Regions from separate parts of the Streptomyces sp. NPDC050856 genome, predicted to be linked through region 2. Evidence: riboswitches for the same ligand, from Rfam matches in the RefSeq annotation. Region 2 holds a riboswitch; the other holds the start of a gene.
The links. Region 2 has a riboswitch for cyclic di-AMP ahead of AB0H53_RS25140 (LysM peptidoglycan-binding domain-containing M23 family metallopeptidase). Riboswitches for the same ligand answer to the same signal wherever they lie in the genome.
Positions count from the first base shown of each region.

Region 1: it holds a riboswitch for cyclic di-AMP, as region 2 does, so the genes downstream of both, AB0H53_RS05800 (C40 family peptidase) here and AB0H53_RS25140 (LysM peptidoglycan-binding domain-containing M23 family metallopeptidase) in region 2, are expected to answer to the same signal.

Region 1 is NZ_JBFAGV010000004.1:221,790-225,792, reverse strand. It holds gene AB0H53_RS05820 (8-amino-7-oxononanoate synthase) at 1-138, shown strand, start outside; gene AB0H53_RS05815 (DUF397 domain-containing protein) at 131-346, opposite strand; gene AB0H53_RS05810 (helix-turn-helix transcriptional regulator) at 362-1,228, opposite strand; gene AB0H53_RS05805 (ATP-binding protein) at 1,476-1,907, shown strand; gene AB0H53_RS05800 (C40 family peptidase) at 2,207-2,683, opposite strand; cyclic di-AMP (ydaO/yuaA leader) riboswitch at 2,687-2,879, opposite strand; gene AB0H53_RS05795 (hypothetical protein) at 3,198-3,515, opposite strand; gene AB0H53_RS05790 (ATP-dependent Clp protease proteolytic subunit) at 3,512-4,003, opposite strand, start outside.
Region 2 is NZ_JBFAGV010000035.1:14,592-18,594, forward strand. It holds gene AB0H53_RS25130 (carboxymuconolactone decarboxylase family protein) at 1-34, shown strand, start outside; gene AB0H53_RS25135 (SGNH/GDSL hydrolase family protein) at 206-1,012, opposite strand; gene AB0H53_RS25140 (LysM peptidoglycan-binding domain-containing M23 family metallopeptidase) at 1,183-2,106, opposite strand; cyclic di-AMP (ydaO/yuaA leader) riboswitch at 2,111-2,268, opposite strand; partial or broken gene AB0H53_RS25145 (alpha-galactosidase) at 2,578-3,986, opposite strand.

The sequences.
Region 1 (4,003 bases), on a different contig from region 2:
GCGGTCGGGTGCTTCCGGCCGCCGTCGGTCCCGGACGGCGTCTCGCGGCTGCGGCTGACGGCCCGCGCCGACCTGACCGGGGCTCAGATCGAGACGGCGGTCGCCACCGTCCTGCGGACCGCGCCGCCGGTCAGCTGACCGGCTCCCGGCCGCCCCGCAGGGAGGAGACGAAGGAGGTCCAGGCCGCCGCGGAGAACCGCAGCGGCGGGCCGGTGAGGTGCTTGGAGTCCCGGACGGCCAGCCGTCCGGGGCCGAGGCGGGCGGCCTCGACGCAGTTGTTCATGCCCACGCTGCGGCTGCTGCGCCGCCATCGCAGGCCGTCGTGGTGTGCGAGGTAAGCAGACATGTGGGGTGCCTCTCCCTACGCGCCGTCACCGATCCCGGCGATGAGTTCGGACGACTCCTCGGGCGTGAGGGCGCGCGCCCGCATGGTGCGGAACGCGGCGCAGTACGCCTCGAGGTCTTCCGTGCGTTCGAGATAGAGGCTACTCGTCAAGTGGTCTAGAGCAACCACATCCAGATCAGAAATGTTCGGAAAGGAGAAAATAACGAAAGATCCGGAGAGGCCGACGTAACCCCCGAGTGTGAACGGCAGCACCTGCAACCGCACGTGCGGCAACCCGGCCAGCTCCCGCAGCCGCCGGAGCTGCTCCCGCATCACCGCGCGGCCGCCCACCTCCCGCCGCAGCACCGCCTCGTCGAGCACCGCCTCCAGCCGCAGCGGCGGATCGGCGCGCAGCACCTCCTGACGGGCGATCCGCACCCGCACCAGGGAGTCGACGGTCGCCGCCGGCCACCCCTCCAGCGCCGCCCGGGTCACCGCCCGCGCGTAGTCGGGCGTCTGCAGCAGGCCGGGCACCACCGACGTCTCCAGCGTGCGCGCCGAGCAGGCCTGCGCCTCCAGGCTGATGAAGTCGCGGTACGGGGGCGACAGCACCCCGCGGTACGCGTGCCACCAGCCCGGCCCCCCGCCGTCCGCCGCGCCGGCCAGCGCCTCCAGCAGCGCCCGCAGCCGTGGCTCGCGCACCCCGTACACATCGAGCAGCCGGGTCACGTCGGCGCCGCTCACCCCGCTCGTACCGGTCTCGATCCGGCTCACCTTCGACTGGTGCCAGCCGACCAGCCGGGCGGCTTCCCGGCTGGTCAGGCCCGCACCCAGGCGCAGTCCGCGCAACTCCTCACCCAGCTTGCGCCGGCGCACCGCCGGTCCGTGCCGCGTGCTGCGCACGACCGCCTCCTCCCGCTCCCCGCGCCCGACCGGTCAGCCGGTCAACCCCTCAGTCTGCCGCCCCAATCCGTTCTCGCGTAGCAGGGTTCACCGCTTCGAGCGACAGATATATGCAGCTCTTGCCGGATCGGCCCCACGGGCGGCGACATAAGTGGCACTCTGGCGCGAAGCGCAATCCGAGGCCGGCCGCGAAAGACATCCGCTCCGTGTCGGAAACCGGCCCCGGTGGGAAAGGGACAGCGTCGCCATGGCAGACCACCAGGAAGCCTCCGTCACTCTGCCGAGCGATCCCGCCTCGGTATCCGCCGCCCGGAGGTACGTGGCGGACGTCCTGGCCGAGTGGGGCCTGCCGGGTGAGGCCGAGACGGCCGACACGGTCCGGCTGATCGTCTCCGAGCTCGCCACCAACGCCGTCCAGCACACCTTCGGCCAGTCGCCCACCTTCACGGTGGACGTACGCCTGGAGCGGGACGAGCAACTGCGCATCGGTGTCACCGACAGTCACCCGCGCTGGCCCCGACGGCTGCCGGCCGCCGTCCAGCAGGACAACGGCAGGGGGATGGTCATCATCCGCTGGCTCGCCGCCGAATGCGGGGGCCGGCTCTCGGTCACCCCGACGGCGGAGGGCGGGAAGACCGTGTGGATCGCCCTGCCCTGGACGGCGCCCGTCCAGAGCTGAGCCGCACCCGGCGGGGTGCCACCCGCGAGGCCCTGGTCCCCGCCCGGCCGGAGATCCGGCCACCGTCCCCCTGGCGCCGGGGGCCGTTCGAGGGCCGTCCCGCGGCGGGCTCGCCGCACCGGGAGGGCGCCGGCCGCCGCTCCGGCGCCGGGGACGCCCCGGGTCGTGCCGCGCCGCCGGGGGCTGCGCGTCCCCGGCGCGCTCCAGCGGCGCGCCGGGGACGCGGCACAGGGGCTCTCACCGGCCTCGCGGGACGCGCGTCCCCTGTACCGCGGCGCTTCGGTCGCGTCAGCGGGCGATCAGCGCACGCGTCCGTACCAGACCGACTTCGACCAGATCTTGTCGAGCTTCACCACCGAGCCCGACTTCGGCGAGTGCCAGATCTTGTTGCTACCGGCGTAGATGCCCACGTGGTACACGTTGCGGCCGGAGTGGAAGAAGACGAGATCACCCTTCTGGCGGCTGGACGCCGAGATGTGACGGGTCTTGTTGTACTGCTGCTGCGCCGTGCGCGGCAGGCTCTTGCCGGCCTTCTTGTACGAGTAGAGAGTCAGGCCGGAGCAGTCGAACCGGGACGGACCCGCCGCTCCGTACTTGTACGGCGCGCCCTTCTTGGACGCGGCGACGTTCAGCGCCTTGCTCGCGTGCGCCGGTGCCGCCTGGGCCTCCGACGTGGCGCCGGGCGCCAGCATCGTGCCGCCGACGGCGGCGAGGGTGAGTGCCGAGACGGCACCGGCCCGGGACAGCAGGGACGGGACATGAATCTGCGCAGTCATCGCGCAACCCTTCGTCAGCCGCCTGTGAAGGATGACCTGTCGGGTTCGGGCAGAACGAAGATGCCCGGCCGCTCACGCGGCTTCACCCCAAGGGACGACCGAACCGGAACGGTTCCGGTCACCCCGAACTGCTTGGGTCCTCCACTCCTGCCGATGCACTTCCATCGACCAGTCATCCGGACGGCGGCAGGACTCGGCGTCCGCCCGGACCGCCCCGCCGCGGTGGCGGGGGCTTGTCGTCGTCACGGATCTTGACCCATCAACGAGCGAAATGCCGAGCCGAAACGGCGTTTTGTGAGGCTCCTCACGACTGATCCGTTCGGGTGGACAGAGGGCTTTTGGCGCCACGCGCAGGCCGGGTGGCGATCCCCGTACCAGCACTGGAACGTGATATTCCGCCAGGTGTGTACACGCGGTGCGCAACTCGTGCGGCACGGAATTCCCTCTTCTGCCTACGCCGAACGTGGCCGGTGGTTCCGCCGTCGGTGCGTCCGGTCGCGCCGGCCGACATCCGTCAGACGACGGGGTCCTGAGGCACCGTCACCCGTTCGGCGCGCCGTTCGCCGTCCAGCATCCGCAGGGCGCGTGTCAGCGTTCCCGAGTGCACCTCGCTCTCACCGCGTTGGTGCATCAGCGCCAGTGCGTCGCGCAGCGCCGTCGCGCGCCCGACCAGGGCCTGCGCGGCGCGCAGGGCGCCATAGGTGTGGGTGGCGCGCGCCGGGTTGGCCCGGCCCAGCAGGTCGACCATGCCGAGGTACGCGTCGATGAACTCGTCCTCGGCCCGGGTCAGCGCGGGCAGCGGCGGCGGCTCGGGGGGGGAGCACCGGGTCACCCCCTGCGGCTGGAGACCACTTGGTCCACCAGCCCGTACGCCAGGGCGCCGGCGGCGTCCAGGACCGTGTCGCGCTCGATGTCGGCCTCGATCCGCTCCGGGGCGTGGCCGGTGTGCTCCGCGAGCAGCCCGGCGAGCCGGCCGCGCAGTCGCAGCAGTTCCGCGGCCCGGAGCGCGAGATCCGACGGCTGCCCGCGCAGCGGCTCCTCGACGGCCGGCTGCCGGACGACCACCCGCGCGCCGGGCAGGGCCAGGCGCTTGCCGGGCGCTCCGGCGGCCAGCAGGACGGCGGCGGTGCCGGCCGCCTGGCCCAGACAGGTCGTCGCGACGTCGCAGGTGATGATCCGCATCGTGTCGTGGATCGCGACCATGGCGTCGACCGGACCGCCCGGGGAGTTGACGCAGAGCGAGATGTCCCGGTCGGGCGCGGCGTGTTCCAGGTGCAGCAGCTGGGCGACGACATCGCCGGCGGCGGCGTCGTCGACGGG
Region 2 (4,003 bases):
GTTCAGGGACCACTGCGAGGTGCGGCCCCGCTGACGACCCAGGGGCGGCCGGGGGCCGGGCGGGGCACGACCGGGCCCGGCCCGGGCCTCGGCCGCGGGTTCGCCGGATGCACGGATGCGCGGATGCGCGACCGGTCCCACCCCGGGCCGGCCGGATGCGGCGCCGGCTCCGGGCGGGGCGCGGCCGGCCCCGGCCTCCCGCCCCTCACAGCGGCAGGAGGTCCGGGCGCTTGGCGGAGACGTGGTCGCCGGACGACTCGCCGCGCAGCCGGCGGCCGATCCACGGCACCAGGTACTCGCGCGCCCACTGGATGTCGTCGCGGCGCACTTCGAGCGTGCCGCGCGGCGGCAGCGGCGGCCACGGCTGGTCCGGGTCGGCGGGGACCTCCAGCCCGAGCACCTGACCGGCACGCAGGGCGACCCGGGTGTGGCCCTCCGGCGAGAGGTGGAGCCGGTCACCGTCCCAGGCCCGCCGGTCCTGGACGGACCTGAGCGACCACAGGTCGAGCACGGGGCAGCCGTAGCGGTCGGCGACGGCCCGCACGTGCCCGTTGTAGGTGGCGATCTTGCCGCGCAGGCGGCGCAGGACCGGCACGTCCCGGGTGTCGAACCCGGTGGTCACCAGGACCGTGCCGACCGCCGGGGCCAGGTCGGCGACGGCCCGCTCGAAGCGCTCGGCCACCTCGTCGGGGTCGCTGCCGGGCCGGATGATGTCGTTGCCGCCCGCGCAGAAGGTCACCAGGTCGGGAGCGAGCTGTTTGGCCCTGGGCACCTGTTCCTCGACGATCTGGTCGAGCAGCCGGCCGCGTACCGCCAGGTTGGCGTACCGGAAGTCCTCCGGCTCCGGGATCCGGTCGGCGAGCAGGACCGCGAGCCGGTCCGCCCAGCCGACGAACCGTCCGTCCGGTCCGGGGTCCCCCACGCCCTCGGTGAAGCTGTCACCGATCGCCGCGTACGACCCGAATACGTATCTGTGCGCGTTCCTGTCTCTGAATGTCGAATCGTCTGCCACGGCACCACATCCTTCACCCCGCGATGTGACCTACGCGACCGTAAGAGGGGTTGACGGATGGTGAGATACGCCACCGGTCAAGAGTTGGCCAAGCCGGAATACGCCGCTGCCCGGCTCCCTGGTCGTCGGGGTGCCGGGCGGCGGGGGGTCGGGCGGGGCCCGAGGGGGCGTCAGACGGAGACGCCGTGCTGGCGCAGGTAGGCCACCGGGTCGATGTCGGAGCCGTAGCCGGGTCCGGTGCGGATCTCGAAGTGCAGGTGCGGGCCGCTGGAGTTGCCGGTGGAGCCGGACAGTCCGATCTGCTGGCCGCCGGTCACGGTCTGGCCGGCCGAGACGGACAGCGAGGAGAGGTGGGCGTACTGCGAGTAGTTGCCGTCGCTGTGCTGGATGACGACCTCGTTGCCGTAGGCGCCGCTCCAGCCGGCGGAGACGACGGTGCCGGGGCCGACCGCCTTCACGGTGCTGCCGGAGGGGGCCGCGAAGTCGACACCGGTGTGGTAACCGGAGGACCACATGGAGCCGGAGGCGCGGTAGGGGGTGGTGACACCGGCGGAGACCGGGGCGGTGAAGCCGGAGCCGCTGGTCTGCGGCTGGGCGGGCGCCTGTGCCTTGGTGGCGGAGCGGGAGGCGCGGGACTCGGTCCGGGTCTCCGCCGCCTTCGGCTCGGCCGGGGCCGCCTCGGGCTTGGCGGGGGCGGCCTTCGCGGAGGGCTTGGCGCCCAGCGTGAGCTTCATGCCGGGCAGGATCAGGGCGGGGTCCTCGCCGATCACCTGGCGGTTGTCGCGGTACAGCTGCTGCCAGCCGCCCTTGACGTTCTTGTTGTGCGCGATCTTGGCGAGGTAGTCCCCGGCGGCCACGGTGTACGTCCGGGGGGCGGCCTTCCGCACGGCCTTCTGCGCGGACGCGGGGGCGGTCTCGGCGGCGGCGGTTGCGGCCTGCTGCGGTGCGGCGGCCGGGGCGCTCGTCGAGGCGGCGTGGGCGCCGGTGGCGCCGAGCAGCGGGAGCGCGATGGCGGCGCCGCCCGTACCGGCGGCGACGAAACCGCGCGTGAGGGGGCTGGACTTGGGACGGCGGTGCTTACCCTTCGCGGGCATGGTGCATTCCTCTCCGGCGCCTGCGAGGTGAGCTGTCGGGTTCGGGCTGGAGCTGCCCGGCCGCGTGGTCGACGCGACTTCACCCCGAGCCGGTCCCGGAATTCCGGGATCGGCGAACTACCTGGGTCCCCCGCTCCTGCCGCGCGTGGGTGGGTGCGAATTCCGACCGGTGGCAGGATTCGGCGGTCCGGCCGGATTGCCGTGACCGTAAGGCAGCCGGGTCGGCCGGAACAAGCCGCCCCTTTCCCCGGCGCATTCCCCGCCGGCGGGGCGCTGCGTAATTCCGGTCACCCTGCGTGGATTACGGATCATGCATTTCCGTTCTGCGCACGGAATTTGGGTCCGGGCTTTCGCCACGGACCGTCACCGTTATGACGCTGCTCACGCCCCTCGCCCCATCTACCCTATTTTTGGGGCACGTTACACCTAAGCCTCAATACGGACAGAAGCCACTATCTCCACCGAGTCCGCTCAACACCCCCGGCGCAGCCGGATGACGGTCGCATCCAGGTCACCGGTCAACCCGGTGGGCAAAACATGGTGAATCAGGACAGAACCCCGGTGCGGTTCGCCGGTGTCCCGGCACACGCAGCCCGCCCGCGGGTCGAGCCCGCGCGCCGCACCGGGGGTGGCGGCTCCCCGTGGCGCTGCGCCGGGAGCCAGGCCAGTACGACGACGTCGTCACCGAGGGCGCACTGCACGGTGCTCAGCCCGTCGCCCCCCGGTGCCCGCAGCCGGTGGAGCTCACCGAGCCGCACCACGGGCCTGATGCTCTTGTGGAGCTCCACCCACCGCCGCGCCTCGTCCAGCTCCCGCACGCTCCACCGCGTCAGGTCACCACCCAGGCCCAGCACCCCGGCCATGGCGCTGACGAACCGGAGGCGCGAAGAGCCGGTCCGCCCGTTGAGGTGGACGTCGGGGCTGTCGGTGACCCAGGCGGCCATGACCCGGGCCGGGTGGAGCTGGCCGAAGCCGTACTGGACGGCGAGCCGGTCCAGCGGGTCGGTGTTGTCGGAGGTCCACACCTGGTCGGTCCGGGAGAGGACCCCCAGGTCCACCCGGCCGCCGCCGCCCGAGCAGGACGCGAAGGCGACACCGGGACGTGCCGCGCGCAGCCGGTCCAGCAGGTCGTACAGCGCGCGGACATGCTCGACCCGGAGCCGTTCCGGGTAGGGCTCCCCCGGCCAGCCGGCGTCCGTGAAGCACCGGTTGGAGTCCGACTTCACGAAGTCGACGGGGGTGGACGACAGCAGCCCGTGCAGCCGTTCCCACAGGTGCTCCCGCCCGTCCGGCCGGGCGAGGTTGAGCACCAGCTGGTTGCGGAACTCGGTCCCGCGGCGACCCGGCCGGTGCTGCGCCCAGTCGGGGCGGGCGCGGTGGAGGTCGCTGTCGGGCTTGGCCATCTCCGGCTCGACCCGGATGCCGCACCCCGTGCCGAGCCCGTGCACTTCGTCCGCCAGGGGCCGCAGGCCGCCGGGGAAGCGGTCCGGGTCCGGCTCCCAGTCCCCCCGCCCGGACCGGTCGCCGGCGCGCCCCCGGAACCAGCCGTCGTCGTCCACGAACAGCTCGACGCCCAGGGCGGCGGCCCGGCGGGCGAGCGCCGACTGCCGCTCCCGGGAGGTGTCGACGGACGGCCGGGGCGGGCCGCGCGAAACGCGGCCCGCCCTCCACCGGGTACTCCTCGTGCCCGTCGAGCCGCGACTCGAAGGGCCGGTACTGAGGCAGCGGCCGCGCCGCGAGCGCCTCGGCGCCGGCGGCCGTGACACGCGGCCCCAGTGCGGGTGGAGCAGCTCGTCGGTGTCCGTCAGATGCAGCGCGTAGCCGCTCGTCGCCCCGGTGAGCAGCCGGATCCGCCGCCGCTCCCCCACCGTCTCGATCATGCGGCCCCCAGGGGTCG